2 regions of the Streptomyces hamibioticus genome follow, and region 1 is predicted to be linked to the other one. Evidence: riboswitches for the same ligand, from Rfam matches in the RefSeq annotation. Region 1 holds a riboswitch; the other holds the start of a gene.
The links. A riboswitch is a leader RNA that binds a small molecule or an ion and turns the genes downstream of it on or off. The one in region 1 is predicted to bind glycine.
Positions count from the first base shown of each region.

Region 1 (12,607 bases):
CATGACCATGGACGGGTCGGCGAACCACTCGCCGCCCAGCCCGTCCAGACCGACACCGCCCAGGATCCGGTCGGCGAGGCCGTCGCCGGGGGCGAAGATCATGGCGAACAGCACGCCGGTGATGGCCTCGGAGAGCACGTACGGCGCGAAGAACAGCATCCGGTACACCGCCCGGCCGCGCACCCGCTGGTTCAGCAGCACCGCCATGGCGAGCGCGAACGGCAGTTGCAGGGCGAGGGAGAGCACCACCAGGACGAGACAGCGCCACAGGTCGCCGAGGAACACCGGATCGGCGAACAGCCGGCTGAAGTTCTCCACGCCGATGAAGTCGGAGGGCATGCCGAAGCCGCCCCAGCGGAAGAACGCGGCGTAGAGGGCGAACAGGATCGGCAGCAGGACGAGGACCAGGAACAGCACCAGGGCCGGCAGCTGGAAACCGACCGCGGTGAACCAGTGAGCCGCGCGGCGCCGGGACCGCTCCCGGACCGCGGCGGGGGACGGGGGAGGCGGGCCGGCCTCGGGCCCGGTCCGCTTGTCCGGCAGGAAGGTGGAGGTCATCGGCGGCTACTGCGCTTCCTTCGCGGTCTGCGTGATCGACTCGGTGACCTGCTCGGGGGACTTGGAACCGGCGATGAGCGCGGCGACGCTGTCGTTGACCTCCTGGCCGAGGGCGGGCGCGTAGGCCTGGTCGAGGTAGAGCTGGAAGCCGGTGGCGCCCTTCAGCTGCTTCTGGACGGCGATGAGGTTGGGGTCGGTGAGCGCGTCCTCGGCGGCCGGGACCACGGGGAGCACACCGGTCTCCTTCACCAGTTTGCGGTCGGTGGCGGCCGAGGCGAAGAACTCCAGGAAGTCGACCGCGGCCTGCGGGGCGCCGCGGCGCAGGGCGTGCCCGCCGCCCCCGCCGAACACCTCGCTGACGGCCCCCTTGCCGCCCTCGACGGCGGGGAACGGGAAGAAGCCGAGATCGTCGCCGAGCCCCTTGCCCGCGTCGGCCTGCACCACCGGGGCCCACTGGCCCATCAGCTCCATCGCCGCCTTGCCGTTGCCGACCGCCGCGGCCTGGCCGGTGGGCGTGGAATAGGCGGCGCCCAGGAAGCCCTTCTGGAACGGCCGAAGTTCGACCAGCTCCTCCAGGTGGCGTCCGGCCGCGACGAACCCGGGCCCGGTGAAGTCCTGGTCCTCGGCGGCCTTCTCCAGGGCGTCGGCACCGGCGGTGCGCATGGCGAGGTAGGCCCAGTAGTACATGCCGGGCCACTTCTCCTTGCCGGCCAGGGCAATGGGGGTGATGTCCTCGGCCTTCAGCGCGCGCACGGCGTCCAGGAAGCCGCTCCACGTGGTGGGCGGGGAGCCGATGCCCGCCTTCGCGAAGTGCGCCTTGTTGTACCAGAAGCCGACCATGCCGATGTCGAACGGGATGCCGTACACCTTCTCGTCGATCAGGTACGGCTCCTTGGCGACCGGGAGCAGGCCGTCCGCCCACTCCTTCGTGCGGTCCGTGAGGTCCTCGACGAGTCCGGCGTCGACCTGCTGCCGCAGTACGCCGCCGCCCCAGGTGTGGAAGATGTCCGGGAGCTTTCCGGAGGCGGTGAGCGCCGTCATCTTCGACTTGTAGGCGTCGTTCTCCAGCTGGACGATCTTGACCTTCACCTTGGGGTTCTGTGCCTCGAACTCCTTGGCGAGGGCGGCCCAGACGTCCTTGGTCGGCTGGGTGGTGGAGATGTTCCACCACTCGATGGTGGTCGTCCCCGACGCCCCTCCGTCCGAGTCACCGCCACAGCCGCTGAGTGCCGTCATGCCCAGGCCGGCCGCGGCGGAGGCCGCCAGGAAGCCGCGGCGGGACAGTGCCGGGTCGCCCATTGTGTGCTCCTCGAAGAGTCTCGAAAGTTTCGGAGTCAATCCAGAAAGCTGCGTTGCTGCCGCACCCTAAAGACAGCCCGTGAAGGGTGGCAACCCCTCGGGCGAAACCAATCCGCGACGGAGGCACGCAGGGCTGACTACGGACACGCGTCCGCCGTCCATTCAGGGGCGGCAACGGTCCCGAAACTTTCGACTAAACAATCGATCGTTACGAAGCGATCCGCAGAGAGCGGCTGAAGTGTGGAGCGTGCGGCCTGCGCCCCGCGAGCGTGCGCTCCCCGGCACCCGGCCTATCGTGACCGGCATGCAGTCCTACACGATCGGCCAGGCGGCGCGGCTGCTCGGCGTCAGCCCGGACACCGCACGCCGCTGGGCGGACGCGGGCCGGATCACCACACACCGCGACGACAGCGGGCGGCGGCTCATCGACGGCCGGGACCTGGCCGCGTTCTCGGTCGAACTGGCCGGCTCGGGCGCGGACGAGGACACCCCGTACACCTCGGTCCGCAACTCCTTCCCCGGCATCGTGACCGCCATCAAGCTCGGCGACGTCGCCGCCCAGGTCGAGATCCAGGCCGGTCCGCACCGACTGGTCTCCCTGCTGACCCGGGAAGCCGTCGAGGAACTCGGCCTGGAGGTCGGCGTGGAGGCGACCGCCCGCGTGAAGTCGACGAACGTCCACATCGACCGCGCCTGACGCACAACGGGTCATCCGTAGGAACGCACATGCGGCCCCTGTGACCTCTTGGGCTGGCTCATGCGATGCGACAGCAGACTTACCCCTCGCAGATGCGGAAGTATGATCGACGCATCGGAGGAGACCTGCGGAGCGCCCCGGCCGGAAGGGCTCGGCCGCCTCGCCCCCGGGCTCCCCAAGGACGTAGAGGAGTGGCCCCGTGACGACCCGATCCACAGGCCGGACGCACCGCACCCGCCGGACGCTGCGGCCCGCCGTGGTGGGAGCCGCCGCGCTGCTGACCCTGAGCGCCTGCTCCTCGTCCGGCCCGGGCCCCGCCGCCGCTTCCGGTTCCGGCGGCTCGTCCGCGCACCTCTCCGGCACGGTCACGGTCTTCGCCGCCGCCTCGCTCAAGGAGAGCTTCGGCGCGCTCGGCAGGCAGTTCGAGAAGGAGCACCCCGGCACCGAGGTCGCCTTCAACTTCAACGGCAGTGACAGCCTGGCCGCCGGCATCACCAGCGGCGCCCCGGCGGATGTGTTCGCCGCCGCCAGCCCGAGGACGATGAAGACCGTCACCGACGCCGGCGACACGGCCGGCGCGCCGGTCACCTTCGCCCGCAACCAGCTGCAGATCGCCACCCTGCCGGGCAACCCCGACCGGATCTCCTCCCTCGACGACCTCGCCGGGCCCGGCCTGAAGGTCGTGCTGTGCGACAGGACGGTGCCCTGCGGCTCGGCCGCGCAGAAGGCGCTGGAGGCCGGCGGCGTCCAGCTCACGCCGGTCTCCTACGAGGAGGACGTCAAGGCCGCCCTGACGAAGGTCGAGCTGAAGGAGGCCGACGCCGCCCTTGTCTACCGGACCGACGTCACGGCGGCCGGGGACAAGGTGGAGGGCGTGTCCTTCCCCGAAGCGGCCGAGGCCGTCAACGACTATCCGATCGCCCCGCTCAAGAACGGCCCCAACCCCGAGGCGGCACAGGCCTTCATCGACCTGGTTCGCTCCGCCGAGGGCCAGAGGGTGCTGGGCGAAGCCGGGTTCCTGAAGCCGTGACCGCCACCGGGCCCAAGCGCCGCGGCGGCCGGACGGGCGGAAGCGGCCGGATGAGCACAGTCGGCCGGGGAGCGCCGCTGCCCCTGCTGGTCCCGGCGGTCGTCGGCCTGGCCTTCCTGCTGCTGCCGCTGATCGCCCTGCTCGTCCGGGCCCCGTGGACCAGCCTGCCGGAGCAGCTGACCAGCGCGGAGGTGTGGCAGGCCCTGCGGCTGTCACTGGTGTGCGCCACGTCGGCGACGGTACTGAGCCTGCTCATCGGCGTCCCGCTGGCCTGGCTGCTGGCCCGCACCGACTTCCCCGGCCGCGGCTTCGTGCGCGCCCTGGTGACCCTGCCGCTGGTGCTGCCCCCGGTGGTCGGCGGTGTCGCGCTGCTGCTCGCGTTCGGCCGCAACGGCGTCGTCGGGCAGTACCTGGACGCCTGGTTCGGCGTCACGCTGCCGTTCACCACCACCGGTGTCGTCCTCGCCGAGACCTTCGTGGCGATGCCCTTCCTCGTCATCAGCGTGGAGGGCACCCTGCGGGCCGCCGACCCGCGCTACGAGGAGGCCGCCACCACCCTCGGCGCCTCCCGCTTCACCGCGTTCCGCCGCGTCACACTGCCGCTCATCGCGCCGGGCGTCGCGGCGGGCGCGGTGCTGGCGTGGGCGCGCGCCCTGGGCGAGTTCGGCGCGACGATCACCTTCGCCGGGAACTTCCCGGGCCGTACCCAGACCATGCCGCTCGCCGTCTACCTCGCCCTGCAGAACGACCCGGCCGCGGCGATCGCCCTCAGCCTGGTGCTGCTGGCCGTCTCCATCGCCGTCCTGGCCGGGCTGCGCGACCGCTGGATGACCACCTCATGACCCGGCCCCGCCCCCTCACCGCCGATCCCGCGGGCACCGCCCCGCACGCCGAGGGCCTCGACGCCCGCCTGGTCGTCGACCGCGGCGCCTTCCGCCTCGACGTCACCCTGACCGCGGCCCCCGGCGACGTCGTCGCCCTGCTCGGCCCCAACGGCGCCGGCAAGACCACCGCCCTGCGCGCACTGGCCGGTCTCGTACCGCTCTCGGACGGCCACCTGCGTCTGGACGGCACCGACCTGGACCGTACGCCGCCCGAGTCCCGGCCGGTCGGCGTCGTCTTCCAGGACTACCTGCTCTTCCCGCACCTCAGCGCGCTCGACAACGTGGCCTTCGGGCCGCGCTGCCGGGGCGCGGGCAAGGCGGCGGCCCGGGCGCAGGCGGCCGCCTGGCTGGACCGGATGGGGCTGGCCGAGCACGCCGGCGCCAGGCCGCGCCGTCTCTCCGGCGGGCAGGCCCAGCGCGTCGCCCTGGCCCGCGCCCTGGCCACCCACCCCCGGCTGCTGCTCCTGGACGAGCCGCTCGCCGCGCTGGACGCCCGCACCCGCCTGGAGGTGCGTGCTCAGCTCCGGCGCCACCTGGCCGAGTTCGAGGCGGTCGCCGTCCTGGTCACACACGATCCGCTGGACGCCATGGTGCTGGCCGACCGGCTGGTCGTCGTGGAGCACGGCCACATCGTCCAGGAGGGCGCCCCGGCCGACATCGCCCGCCGGCCGCGCACCGACTACATCGCCCAGCTGGTCGGCCTCAACCTCTACCGGGGGCGGGCGGAGGGGCACACCGTCCGGCTGGACGCGGGCCCCGCCATCACCACCACCGAAAACCTCACCGGCCCGGTCTTCGTGGCCTTCCCGCCCGGCGCGGTCACCCTGTACGGGGAGCGCCCCGCCGGTTCCAGCGCCCGCAACCTGTGGCGCTGCGAGGTCGCCGGCCTGGAGACCCACGGCGACCGGATCCGCGCCGACCTCACCGGCGACCTGGGCCTCGCCGCCGACCTCACCACCGTCGCCGCGGCGGAACTCGGCCTCCATCCGGGCGCGCGAGTGTGGGCGACGGTCAAAGCGACGCAGACACACGCATACCCGGCGTAAGGCGGCGCACGGCACTCACCGGGCTACCGTGCCGCCATGAGCCTGAGCATCCGCAACCAGCTCCCCGGCACCGTCACCGCCGTCACCCCGGGCGAGGCCATGGCGACGGTCATGGTCCGCCTCACCGGCGGCCAGGACCTCACCGCGGCGATCACCCGCGACGCCGCCGACGACCTCGGTCTTCGACCGGGCACCGCCGTACGCGCCCTGGTGAAGTCGACGGAGGTCTCGCTGGCCACCGCCCCCGTCGAGGGCCTGTCCATCCGCAACCGGCTCCCCGGCACGGTCACCGGCCTGGCCCCCGGCGACGCGATGGCGTCCGTACGGATCGCCGTGGAGGGCGGCGAGCTGACCGCCGCGATCACCAGGGACGCCGCCGACGACCTGGGGCTGTCGACCGGCAGCTCCGTCGTCGCCCTGATCAAGTCCACCGAGGTGTCGCTGGCGGCGGTATGACGAAAGGGCCCCGCCCACCGGCGAGGCCCTTCCTTCCGTACCTCGGTCAGTCCTCGTACGCGTCCAGCGGCGGGCAGGAGCAGACCAGGTTCCGGTCGCCGAAGGCCTGGTCGATCCGGCGCACCGGCGGCCAGTACTTGTCGGCGGCGGACACCCCGGCCGGGAAGACGGCCTCCTCACGGGTGTACGCGTGCTCCCAGTCACCGCTCAGCGCGCCGGCGGTGTGCGGCGCGCCCCGCAGCGGGTTGTCCTCCGCGGGCCACTCGCCGGAGGCGACCTTCTCGATCTCCGCGCGGATGGCGATCATCGTCTCGCAGAACCGGTCGAGCTCGGCGAGGTCCTCGGACTCGGTCGGCTCGATCATCAGCGTCCCGGCGACGGGGAACGACATCGTCGGCGCGTGGAAGCCGTAGTCGATCAGCCGCTTGGCGACGTCGTCGACGCTCACACCGGTCGCCTTGGTCAGCGGGCGCAGGTCGATGATGCACTCGTGCGCGACCAGTCCGCCGGGGCCGGTGTAGAGCACCGGGTAGTGCGGCTCCAGCCGCTTGGCGATGTAGTTGGCGGACAGCACGGCGACCTGCGTGGCCCGCTTGAGCCCCTCACCGCCCATGAGACGGACGTACGCCCAGGAGATGGGCAGGATGCCCGCCGAGCCCCAGGGAGCCGCGGAGATGGGCCCCACGCCGGTCTCCGGGACGGCCGCGGGCTGCAGCGGGTGGTTGGGCAGGTAGGGCGCCAGGTGCGACCGTACGGCCACCGGGCCGACGCCGGGGCCGCCGCCGCCGTGCGGGATGCAGAAGGTCTTGTGCAGGTTCAGGTGCGAGACGTCGCCGCCGAAGTGGCCCGGCTTGGCGACGCCCACCAGCGCGTTGAGGTTGGCGCCGTCGACGTAGACCTGGCCGCCCGCGTCGTGCACCCGGGCGCAGATGTCGGCGACGTGCTCCTCGAACACGCCGTGCGTGGACGGGTAGGTGATCATCAGCACGGCCAGTTCGTCGCGGTGCTGCTCGATCTTGGCCCGCAGGTCCTCGATGTCGATCTCGCCGTCCTCGGCGGTCCTGACGACGACGACCTTCATGCCGGCCATCACGGCGCTGGCCGCGTTGGTGCCGTGCGCGGAGGACGGGATCAGGCACACCGTGCGCTGCTCGTCGCCGTTGGCGCGGTGGTAGCCGCGGACGGCGAGCAGACCGGCCAGCTCACCCTGCGACCCGGCGTTGGGCTGGAGGGAGACCTTGTCGTAGCCGGTGACCTCGGCGAGACGTTCCTCCAGCTCGCGGATGAGCGTGAGGTAGCCCTGGGCCTGCTCGGCGGGCGCGAAGGGGTGCAGCTGCCCGAACTCCGGCCAGGTGACCGGCTCCATCTCGGTGGTCGCGTTGAGCTTCATGGTGCAGGAGCCCAGCGGGATCATGCCGCGGTCCAGCGCGTAGTCGCGGTCGGCGAGGCGGCGCAGGTAGCGCAGCATCGCGGTCTCGGAGCGGTACTGGTGGAAGACCGGGTGGGTGAGGTAGTCGTCGGTCCGCAGCAGCGCCTCGGGCAGGGCGTCCTCGGTCGCCGCGTCCAGCGCCTCGATGTCGCCCTCGACGCCGAACGCCGACCACACGGCGCCGACCTGGGCGCGCAGGGTGGTCTCGTCGCAGGCGAAGGAGACGTGGTCGGCGTCGACCAGCCGCAGGTTGACGCCGTTGTCGCGGGCGGCGGCGACGACCTCGGCGGCCCGGCCCGGCACCCGGGCGGTGACCGTGTCGAACCAGGCGCCGTGGACGATCTCCACACCGGCGGCCGTCAGGCCCGCGGCGAGGACCGTGGCGTAGCGGTGGGTGCGGCGCGCGATGGTCTTCAGCCCCTCGGGACCGTGGTAGACGGCGTACATACCGGCCATCACGGCGAGCAGCACCTGCGCGGTGCAGATGTTGCTGGTGGCCTTCTCGCGGCGGATGTGCTGCTCACGCGTCTGCAGGGCGAGGCGGTAGGCCTTGTCGCCGTCGGCGTCCACGGAGACGCCCACGAGGCGGCCGGGCAGACTGCGGGCCATCTTGTCGTGGACGGCCATGTAGCCGGCGTGCGGCCCGCCGAAGCCCATCGGCACGCCGAAGCGCTGGGTGGTGCCGACGGCGATGTCCGCGCCCAGCTCGCCGGGCGACTTCAGCAGCGTGAGCGCGAGCAGGTCGGCGGCGACGGTGACGAGCGCGCCCAGCTCGTGCGCCTGGTCGATGACCGGCTTGATGTCGCGTACGGCACCGGAGGCGCCCGGGTACTGGATCAGGACGCCGTTGATCTCCCGCTCGGCGACCTCGGCCGGGATGCCCTCGCTCAGGTCGGCGACGACGACCTCGACGCCGGTCGGCTCGGCGCGGGTCCGGATGACCGCGATGGTCTGCGGCAGCGCGTCCGCGTCGACCAGGAACAGGCCCTTCTTGTTCTTGCCCATGCGCCGGGACAGGGCCATGGCCTCGGCGGCCGCGGTGCCCTCGTCCAGCAGTGAGGCGCCGGAGGTGGGCAGGCCCGTGAGGTCGGCGACCATGGTCTGGAAGTTCAGCAGGGCCTCCAGGCGGCCCTGGGAGATCTCCGGCTGGTACGGCGTGTACGCGGTGTACCAGGCCGGGTTCTCCATGACGTTGCGCAGGACGACGGGCGGGGTGAACGTCCCGTAGTAGCCGAGGCCGATCATGGAGTCGAGGACCTGGTTGCGGTCGGCGAGGGAACGCAGCTCGGCCAGCACCTCGGGCTCGGTGCGGGCGCCCGGCAGGTCCAGCGCCTCGGCGTTCTTGATCACATCCGGCACCGCGGCGGCGGTCAGCTCGTCGAGCGAGCCGTAACCGACCTGCGCGAGCATCTTGGCCCGGGCCTCGTGGTCGGGGCCGATGTGGCGCTGCTCGAAGGGCGTTCCCTGTTCGAGCTCGGAGAGCGGGGTGCGATGGGCGGTCATTGCGGAGGCCTCCTGGTCTGACGACCTTCGAGGGGCACCACGGCACGGGTACCCGGACGGCCTCCCCCTCTGTCATCTCGACCTGAGAGCTTCACCGGGCCGCCCGAGGGCTCCCGGCTTTCACCGTCGGTGAGAGCGGAAGCCGTCGACACCCGCTCTGCTTTCCAGAGTGACCTCGTCCGTGCGGTACAGGGGCCTGAGAGATTCCGGGGAGGATTTGCTCCTTCGGCGCCTCCGATGGAGTTCGGAGGACTCTCCCGCACAGGGTCAGCAGCCGTTGTCAGCCTACCAGCGAGGTCAACGCCCCCACCTTCGAGTGGCCGCCATCACGAATGTGCCGTTTTGTAGTGCTTACGGATGATTTACCGGATGGTTTGCGACCACGTGGAGGGACCGTGCGCACCGACATCGATCCGCGCAACCTGATCGGCCGCAAGGCGTTCGACCGCAACGGCACCAAGCTCGGCACCATCGACGAGGTCTACCTCGACGACGCCACCGGCGTTCCCGAATGGGCGGCCATACGCACCGGCCTGTTCAGCAGGGACGCCTTCGTCCCTCTCGAGCCCAGCGAGCTGGTCGACGGCACCCTGCGCGTGCCCTTCGACCGGGCGCTGATCAAGGAGGCCCCCGACTTCGGCGTCGGCCGGCACCTGTCTCCCGAGCAGGAACTCCAGCTCTACCACCACTACGGTCTCGACGTGGCGGCCCCTCCCCCGCCGCCCGACCGCGACTTCGGCAAGCTGGCGGGCTCCGAGGAGGCCTGACCGACCGGCGGCCGGATGCCGGGCGCCGCGGGTCTTCGCTGCGCCGACGCCGGCGGGCCCACCAGCGGCAACGGCTCCGCCGGCGCCAGCTCGGGGTCGTCGACCCGGAAGGTGCGCACCCGCCCCGGCTCCGAGCCGGGCGTCTCGAAGCGCACGGTGACCCTCCCGAGGCCGCTGCCCTGCACCCACCCGTGTCCGTGGACGGCGTGCCGCACATCGTGCCCGGAGGGCCAGCGGCGCTCGGCGGGCGGCTGCCGCGGCTCCTCGGCGGGCTCGGCGTCCGGCTCCTCGGCGAGTTCCTCCGCCCGCTCCCCCGCCGCCTGCGCGAACAGGTCCTCCTGCGTGTAGTCGGCGAGCCCGCTGACGCCGACCCCGAGCAGCCGCACACCGCCCGTGGTGTCCACCGAGTCCAGCAGCCGCGCCGCCGCGTCCCGGATCACCGACGGGTCGTCGGTGGGCCCGCGCAGGGTCTCGGACCGGGTCAGGGTGGAGAAGTCGTAGCGCCGCACCTTGAGCACGATGGTGCGCCCCGACAGCCCGGCCCCGCGCAGCCGCCGCACACACCGGTCGGCCAGCCGCCGCACCTCCAGGCCGACCCGTGTCCGGTCGTGGATGTCGACGTCGTAGGTGTCCTCCACCGACACCGACTTCGTCTCCCGCTCCGCCACCACCGGCCGGTCGTCGCGGGCCAGCGCCATGGCGTACAGCCCGTGCCCGTGGGCCTTGCCGAGCAGCCGGACCAGCTCGTCCTCGCCCGCCTCGACGATCTCGTCGACCGTGGTGATGCCGGCCCGCCGCAGATGGTCGCCCGTCGCCGGTCCCACCCCGGGCAGCGTCCGCACGGACATGGGGCCCAGCAGCGCCCGCTCGGTGCCCGGCTCGATCAGGACCAGCCCGTCGGGCTTGGCCTGCTCCGACGCGATCTTGGCGAGCATCTTGGAGGCGGCCAGTCCGACCGAGCCCGAGAGCCCGGTCACGGCCCGGATGTCCGCGCGCAGCCTGGCCCCGGCCAGCCGCGCCGACTCCGCGTCCCAGGCCGCCCCGCCGGCCTCCAGGTCCACGAACGCCTCGTCCAGGCTCAGCGGCTCCACCAGCGGCGACAGCGCCCGCAGCAGCTCCATCACCTGCTCGCTGATCGACCGGTAGAGGGCGCCGCGCGGCACCAGATAGGCGGCGTTCGGCGCGAGGCGCCGGGCCTGCGCCATGGGCATCGCCGAGTGGACGCCGAAGACCCGTGCCTCGTACGAGGCGGTGGCGACCACTCCGCGGGGCCCGAGCCCGCCCACGACGACGGCCTTGCCACGCAGGCTCGGCTTGGACGCCTGCTCCACCGAGGCGAAGAAGGCATCCATGTCGAGATGCAGAATCGTGGGCGCGGTCCTCACATCTCCGATGCTGCCCTACGCCACTGACAACGCCCTGTCCCCGGGCCGGGGAATTCGCCCGCGGACCGGGGAGCCAGGGTGGTTCGGGGCGGTTCAGACCGCCCGGTTGCGCCGCCGGGCCAGCTCGTCCGCCGGATTGTGTCCGACCAGGGTCTCTCCGGTGTCGATCCGCTCGCCGTGCAACTGCGACAACGCGCTCTCCACGTCCCGCCACACCACACCCACGGCGATGCCGAAGACGCCCTGTCCGCCCTGGAGCAGGGCGTGCACCTCGTCCGGCGACGTGCACTCGTACACGGTGGCGCCGTCGCTCATCAGCGTCATCCGCTCCAGGTCGCGGAAGCCGCGCTCCCTCAGGTGCTGGACGGCGGTGCGGATGTTCTGCAGCGACACCCCGGTGTCGAGGAACCGCTTGACGATCTTCAGGACGACGACGTCACGGAAGCTGTACAGGCGTTGCGTCCCGGAGCCGTAGGCCGGTCGCACGCTCGGTTCGACCAGTCCGGTGCGGGCCCAGTAGTCCAGCTGCCGGTAGGTGATACCAGCCGCCGCGCAGGCCGTCGGGCCTCGGTAGCCGATCTGCTCGGACGCCATGGACGTCGCCCCTCCGCTGCTCGGCATGACCGTGGGACGCTGCGGAACGTGATCGGCCGCGCCGTTGGGAAGCCGGTACGGGCCACTCGACCCGAGACTGCGTCCGGGGGCACCCCCAGCCGTACCGTCGCCGCTGATTCTCACGCCGACCTCCGTCCTTGACCTGCCTCCTCGACGGTAGGCAGTCACCAAGGGTGCGTCAACGATCGCCACACTCGGCACGCCGAGTGATAATCACCCTACGAGTGGTTTGCCGTGTCCCACCGCGGGGTAAGGCTAGCCGAATGCGCTCGTGAGGTGCGTCATTGATTGCTGCTGCCGAAGTCCTCCGGTGAGATCTGGTCGAGGAACTCGCGGAACTTCTCGACCTCGTCCTCCTGCTCGTCCGGGATCGCGATACCGGCGTCGTCGAGCACCGTGTCGCTGCCGTAGATCGGCGTTCCGGTGCGCAGCGCCAGCGCTATGGCGTCGGACGGACGGGCGCTCACCTCGACACCGCTGGCGAAGACCAGCTCGGCGTAGAAGACCCCCTCACGCAGGTCGGTGATGCGTACCTCGGTGAGCTCCTGGCCGACGGCTTCCAGCACGTCCTTGAACAGGTCGTGGGTCAGCGGCCGGGCGGGAGCCATGCCCTGCTGGGCGAAGGCGATCGCCGTCGCCTCCCCCGGGCCGATCCAGATGGGGAGGTAACGGTCGCCTCCCACTTCGCGCAGCAGCACGATCGGTTGGTTGGAGGGCATCTCGACCCGGACACCTACGACATCGAGCTCGTTCACACAGCAACCCTAGGCCGTGCTCGGGACGTTTGGGTAGTCGAGCAGGGAACGGGTGGCCGATCCGGCCCCCCACCGCCACCCGATTCAGGGCAGGCGCACGCCCAGCGCGCTCTGCACGAGCGCCGCGTGCAGCTTCACGGCCAGCCCCGCCAGCTCCTTGGCCCGGGCTTCCGCGTGCGCCCT
Region 1 is NZ_JBKKQY010000001.1:6,422,165-6,434,771, reverse strand. It holds gene ACLGIH_RS29210 (carbohydrate ABC transporter permease) at 1-558, opposite strand, end outside; gene ACLGIH_RS29205 (extracellular solute-binding protein) at 565-1,857, opposite strand; gene ACLGIH_RS29200 (TOBE domain-containing protein) at 2,162-2,554, shown strand; gene modA (molybdate ABC transporter substrate-binding protein) at 2,754-3,584, shown strand; gene ACLGIH_RS29190 (ABC transporter permease) at 3,635-4,426, shown strand; gene ACLGIH_RS29185 (ABC transporter ATP-binding protein) at 4,423-5,514, shown strand; gene ACLGIH_RS29180 (TOBE domain-containing protein) at 5,551-5,970, shown strand; gene gcvP (aminomethyl-transferring glycine dehydrogenase) at 6,017-8,902, opposite strand; glycine riboswitch at 9,077-9,172, opposite strand; gene ACLGIH_RS29170 (PRC-barrel domain-containing protein) at 9,298-9,669, shown strand; gene ACLGIH_RS29165 (DNA polymerase IV) at 9,591-11,054, opposite strand; gene ACLGIH_RS29160 (MerR family transcriptional regulator) at 11,148-11,792, opposite strand; gene ACLGIH_RS29155 (bifunctional nuclease family protein) at 11,951-12,424, opposite strand; gene ftsR (transcriptional regulator FtsR) at 12,509-12,607, opposite strand, start outside.

Region 2 (6,214 bases), 4.2 Mb from region 1:
AGACCAGGTTCTTCACCTTGGCCTTGTCGCCCCAGTAGTCGTCGAAGCGCTGGAGGGTGACCTCCTTGTTGCCCTTGTTCCACTTCGCGACCTTGTACGGGCCGGTGCCCGCGACCGTGCCGGCCTTCTGGCTGTAGTCGGGGTACGAGATGGCGTCGCCGCTGGCGGACGCCGCCTGCTTCTTGTACGCCTCGATGGCCTTCGGCGAGTGGATGGCCAGGGCCTGCAGGGAGAAGCCGCCCGGCAGATTCGCGGAGGGCTTCTTGACCTCGATGACGGCGGTGTTCTCGTCCTTGGCGGTGCAGGACTTGTAGTTCGCCTCGGGCGTCTCGGGGTCCTCGTTCTTGGCGAAGCCACCCATGATCTTCTGCCAGTAGTACGAGACCGCGCTGGACTGGTAGGTGCCCGTCCAGTTGAACCAGTGGTCGTAGTTGGCGCACACGGCCGCGGCGTTGAACGCCTCGCCGTCGTGGAACTTCACGCCCTTGCGGAGGTTGAAGGTCCAGACCGTGCCCTTGTCGTTGCTCTCCCAGCTCTCGGCGAGGCCGCCGACGAGCTCGGTGCCTCCGGGCTCGTGCTCGAGCAGGGCCTCGAAGGCCTGGCGGGTGACCCGGAAGGTCTCGCCATCGCTCGCGAGGGCCGGGTCCAGTGAGGCGGGGTCACCCGGGGCACCGAACACGAACGTGTCCTTGTCGCCCTTCGAGTCTTCCTTGTCTCGTTCACTGGCACAGCCGGTGGCGATCAGGCCGACCGCCAACGCGGCCGTGATCGCCCTGGCGGCGCGGGATCTGGATATGCGCATAGGGAGGCCACTCCGGGTTCCGCTGAAGGGAATGCATTGTTGACCGCCTGAACACTACAGACGGGACCCGCGCCCGAGAACAGTCCGGATAGCGGTGATACCTAGCTGAGATCTGAACACTCGATAAATCGGATGCTTCCGGTACATCCGGGGTGTGCGCGGTCAACTCGACCGACACAGAGGAGAGTTCGCAGGCCGGATCGGGTCCTGCCGCGAGCGGGAGCAGGAGTGGGAGCCGGACCGGGGCCGTCCGAGGGGCGGACGGTCAGTAGGCGTGCGGAGCCGCGGCGCCGGGCCGGTGGCCGGGCGCCGGCGGGTATCCGTAGCCGCCGGCCGGGGCGGTGCCGTGGGCCTCGCGGTCGTAGAAGGGGCGGGCATTGGCCCGCAGCCACATGGCGACCGGGTCGAACGCGTCGGTCATCGCCACCGTGGACACCGGCAGTCCGTCGGGCACCGCGCCGACGGACTGCTGCATCATCGCGCGTACCGCGTCCACGGCCGGCGGGGAGGTCTCGTACACGTCCAGGCCGATGGCGAGGTACGGCGCCCCCAGGGCCGGCTGCACCCAGGCGCGGCGCAGTGAGCGGACGGCCGGGGTGCGGTGGGCGTTCTGCGTGAGCAGGGCGTAGAACTGGGGGATCTCGATGGCCGGCTCCGACAGCCGCAGGGGCCCTGCGGGCTGGCGGTCCAGGCCGGTGGTGATACGGCGCAGATCGAGCCAGGGGATGCCGACGCCGCCGCCGGGGGCGTGCGGGTTGAGCCACAGGCCGTAGCGGTCGGGGTAGAGGGCGCGGGCCACTTCCAGGCCGTCGACCACCTCGTAGGAGCGGTTCCAGCCGCTGGCCGACAGCTCCTGGGCGGAGGTGACGCACGGGGCGTAGCCGAAGCCGTCGACCTCCATGTTTCCGTACTGGGCGTCCGGCGAGCCGGCCTGACCGTGCCACAGCAGCATCCAGACCTGACCGGAGGCGGGGGTCGAGAGCGCGCGCAGGAGCGCCTCGTAGGCGTCGTAGCGCCCGGGCGTCACCTGGCGCAGCATGTGCTCGACCTGCCCGGTCGCGGTGCCGCTGGCGCTCACCTGTACCGCCCCTTCGAGAAGTTGCCCCGGATATGAAACCAGCTTAAGTGGCCCCGCGGACAGGCGGCGCCCTCCGGCCCGGGGCTACTCGACCGTCGGCGGTGCGGGACCGTCATGGCTGGTCGCGCCCGCGGGGCGGAGCCGCGGACCGGCACGGCCCCGCGCCCCTCGACCGTCGTCGTTCACATGTCCCTGGAGTAGAACGGCCGGACCCGTTCCCGCATCCAGTCGCAGACCGGGTCCTCGGCCGCTTCCAGGAGGACCAGGTTGACCGGCCAGTCGGTGGGGGCCTTGGCCAGGGCGCGACCCAGGGCCTCCAGGGGCAGGGCGCGGGCGTCGCCCTCCCAATGGGTCAGTTCGACGCCGACGAACATGACGGGGTCGGCGGTCTCGACCGCGGCCAGGCAGCGGCGGGCGGTGCGGACCACGCCGACGGCGGCGAACTCGGCGGAGGCGGCGGAGAGGAAGTCGACCGGGTCGTCCTGCCAGTCGGGCTCGAACAGCTTGACCCGGCCGCCGCTCGCGGGACCGTCCAGCGGGGTGCGGCCCGCCCGGCACAGCTCGGCCACGGCGGGCGGCGGGAGGGGTATGCCGACCACGCCCTCCGGGTTCACGATGATGCCGGCCTGCGGCGGCAGCCCGCGGGCGAACTCCACGGCGGGGGCGACGGTGTACGCCATGTGCGCCCCGGCGACCTGGCGGAGCTGTTCCTCGGAGCTGAACACCGGCACGTACGCCTGGCCGTCGATCTCCAGTGTCGGCAGGTCGAGGGTGCCGCCGTCCGGGCCGCCGCCGCTCGGCAGCGGCACCCAGACGAAGCTGCGGCCGAGGACTTCGACGATCCGGCCGCCCGCGGACGGCACGCCGAGGGCGGCCGACAGCACCTCCTCCAGCTCGTTGCCCGGCCATCCGCCGTGCGGATGGGGGTGCGCCTGCGCCGGGAGGTCCGCGGAGAAGTCCGCGGAGAAGTCCGGGGAGCCCGCTGGGAAGTCCATCTGTTCCTACCGCCTGCTCGAACCGCTGGTGTGGCTGGAAAGGCTAACCCGTTCGGCCCCGCGGGCCCGCGGCGGCCGTCAGCCGGTGAAGCCGATCCGGCGCAGCGTGTCCGCCGCCGCCCGGTCGAGCAGCACGGCCGAGGCGCAGCCGCCCGGCAGGGTGCCCTCGGCGGCGGCGCGCAGCAGCCGGGCGGTGGCCGTGCGGTGCCGGCGGAAGGCGTAGCGGGAGACGCCCCGGCCGCGCTCGCGCTGGCCGGCCAGGGCCGCCTCGGCGCTGACGTCGAGCAGCAGCAGGTGCAGGCCGGTGCCCCGGCGGCGGGCCTCGCGGGCCAGCCAGGTCCGCACCCAGGCCTGGGTGCCGCAGTCGTGCACGACGACGCCCTCGCCGGAGCGCAGCGCGCGACGCAGGCCGGCGTAGTGGGCGAACCGGACCAGGGGGCGGTAGAGGGCGTACGGCAGGAGGCGCGGCATCCGGCGGTCCCAGCGGTCGCGGGTGTCCTGGGAGTCGATGCGCATCCCGCGCACGGTGCGCTCCATCAGCGTGGACTTGCCGCTGCCGGGCAGGCCGGTGACGACGACGATGTCGCCGGGCCCGAAGAGCAGGGCGTGCGGGCTGCGGCCGGCCCGCTCCCGCAGGTCGCGGACGACGGGTGCGGTCTGGTCGGCACACGCCTCCCGGGCCGGGCCTGCAGGCTGCTTGGGCAGCGCGAGACCCGAGGTCGTGGCGTATGCCGTGGTCCTGTTCACCGTGATCGTCCTCCCCTGGGGCGGTTCACGAGTTTCCCCGTCCCCGTCGAGTGTAAAAAGAAGGTAATGCGGGAGTCTCGTGCTTTCGTGTACGTGCTGCCACAAGCCGGTCACAAAGAGCTTGCTCTGCCACGACCGGACGATGCGTGCAATGATGTGCGCGCCAACTGCATACCGGCCGTTTGAATCCGCGCGGGAGAGTTCCCAGCCACCGGCTGGGGCGCCGAAGGAGCAAGTACCTCCCTTGAATCTCTCAGGCCCCGTTACCGCGCGGGCGAGGCACATCTGAAAAGCGGGCCGCCCCGAGGGCGGCCCCACCCAAGGTGCAAGTCCTGATCACCGGACTGAAGGTGGTCATGGCGAACCTCTCAGGTTCCGATGACAGATGGGGAGGACTCACCTCGCCCGCCTGCGTCATGCCCTGGGAGACGACCGACCGATGAGCAGTACCGAACTCCGCCGCACCGCGCTCGATGCCGTGCATCGTTCGCTCGGCGCGACCATGACCGACTTCGCCGGCTGGGACATGCCCCTGCGCTACGGCTCCGAGCGCGACGAGCACACCGCCGTGCGCACCCGGGCCGGTCTCTTCGACCTCTCGCACATGGGCGAGATCACCGTCACCGGTCCGCAGGCCGCCGCGCTGCTGGACTACGCGCTGGTCGGCAACATCGGCGGCGTCAAGCCCGGCCGCGCCCGGTACACCATGATCTGCCGCGAGGACGGCGGCATCCTGGACGACCTGATCGTCTACCGCCTCGCCGACTCCGAGTTCATGGTGGTCGCCAACGCCTCCAACGCCCAGGTGGTGCTGGACGCGCTGGCCGGGCGCGCGGCCGGCTTCGACGCCGAGGTGCGCGACGACCGGGACGCCTATGCGCTGCTGGCCGTGCAGGGCCCCGAGTCGCCGGAAATCGTCAAGAGCCTGACCGACTCCGACCTGGACGGCCTGAAGTACTACGCGGGGCTGCCCGGCACCGTGGCCGGTGTCCCGGCGCTGATCGCCCGTACCGGCTACACCGGCGAGGACGGCTTCGAGCTGTTCGTGAAGCCGGAGCACGCGGTGGAGCTGTGGCAGGCGCTGACCAAGGCGGGCGAGGCGGCCGGCCTGACCCCCTGCGGCCTGTCCTGCCGGGACACGCTGCGCCTGGAGGCGGGCATGCCGCTGTACGGGCACGAGCTGACGACCTCGCTGACGCCGTTCGACGCCGGGCTCGGCCGGGTGGTCAAGTTCGAGAAGGAGGGCGACTTCGTGGGCCGCGCGGCGCTGACGGAGGCCGCGGAGCGCGCCGCCTCGCAGCCGCCCCGGGTCCTGGTCGGCCTGGTCGCCGAGGGCCGCCGGGTGCCGCGCGCCGGGTACGCGGTCGTGGCCGGCGGCGAGGTGATCGGCGAGGTCACCTCCGGGGCGCCGTCGCCGACGCTGGGCAAGCCGATCGCGATGGCGTACGTCGACGCGGCGCACGCGGCTCCGGGCACGCCCGGGGTGGGCGTGGACATCCGGGGCAGCCACGAGCCGTACGAGGTCGTGGCGCTGCCGTTCTACAAGCGCCAGAAGTAGAGACTGGGTCCGTACCCGCAGGTGTCCTCGCGTAGGTTCGCGCTGCTCACCAGCGGTGTCGGCAGCCTTCCAGTCGGTCCCCCATTCATCAGCACTCCCCCGCGTACAGGAGAATTCAGGCCATGAGCAACCCCCAGCAGCTGCGCTACAGCAAGGAGCACGAGTGGCTGTCGGCCGCCGAGGACGGCGTCTCGACGGTCGGCATCACGGAGCACGCCGCCAACGCGCTCGGTGACGTCGTCTTCGTCCAGCTCCCGGAGGTCGGCGACACCGTGTCCGCGGGCGAGACCTGCGGCGAGCTGGAGTCGACCAAGTCCGTGTCCGACCTGTACTCGCCTGTCTCGGGTGAGATCACCGAGGTCAACGAGGACGTCGTCAACGACCCGTCGCTGGTGAACTCCGCGCCCTTCGAGGGCGGCTGGCTGTTCAAGGTGCGCGTCACGGACGAGCCGGCCGACCTGCTCTCCGCCGACGAGTACACCGCCTACGCCGCCGGCTGAGGAGCCCTGCCGATGTCTGTCCTGAACACCCCCCTGCACGAGCTCGACCCCGACGTCGCCGCCGCCGTCGACGCGGAGCTGGACCGCCAGCAGTCCACCCTGGAGATGATCGCCTCCGAGAACTTCGCGCCGGTCGCGGTCATGGAGGCGCAGGGCTCGGTCCTCACCAACAAGTACGCCGAGGGCTACCCGGGCCGCCGCTACTACGGCGGCTGCGAGCACGTCGACGTGGTCGAGCAGATCGCCATCGACCGCATCAAGGCGCTCTTCGGCGCCGAGCACGCCAATGTGCAGCCGCACTCCGGTGCCCAGGCGAACGCCGCCGCGATGTTCGCGCTGCTCAAGCCCGGCGACACGATCATGGGTCTGAACCTCGCCCACGGCGGGCACCTGACCCACGGCATGAAGATCAACTTCTCCGGCAAGCTCTACGACGTCGTCGCCTACCACGTCGGCGACGACGGCCTGGTCGACATGGCCGAGGTGGAGCGGCTGGCCAAGGAGTCCCGGCCGAAGCTGATCGTGGCCGGCTGG
Region 2 is NZ_JBKKQY010000001.1:2,228,507-2,234,720, forward strand. It holds gene ACLGIH_RS09840 (ABC transporter substrate-binding protein) at 1-802, opposite strand, end outside; gene ACLGIH_RS09845 (enhanced serine sensitivity protein SseB C-terminal domain-containing protein) at 1,068-1,880, opposite strand; gene ACLGIH_RS09850 (enhanced serine sensitivity protein SseB) at 2,063-2,875, opposite strand; gene ACLGIH_RS09855 (AAA family ATPase) at 2,954-3,622, opposite strand; glycine riboswitch at 3,806-3,901, shown strand; glycine riboswitch at 3,902-4,017, shown strand; gene gcvT (glycine cleavage system aminomethyltransferase GcvT) at 4,062-5,180, shown strand; gene gcvH (glycine cleavage system protein GcvH) at 5,303-5,680, shown strand; gene glyA (serine hydroxymethyltransferase) at 5,693-6,214, shown strand, end outside.
Region 2: another riboswitch for glycine. It lies ahead of gcvT (glycine cleavage system aminomethyltransferase GcvT); the one in region 1 lies ahead of gcvP (aminomethyl-transferring glycine dehydrogenase).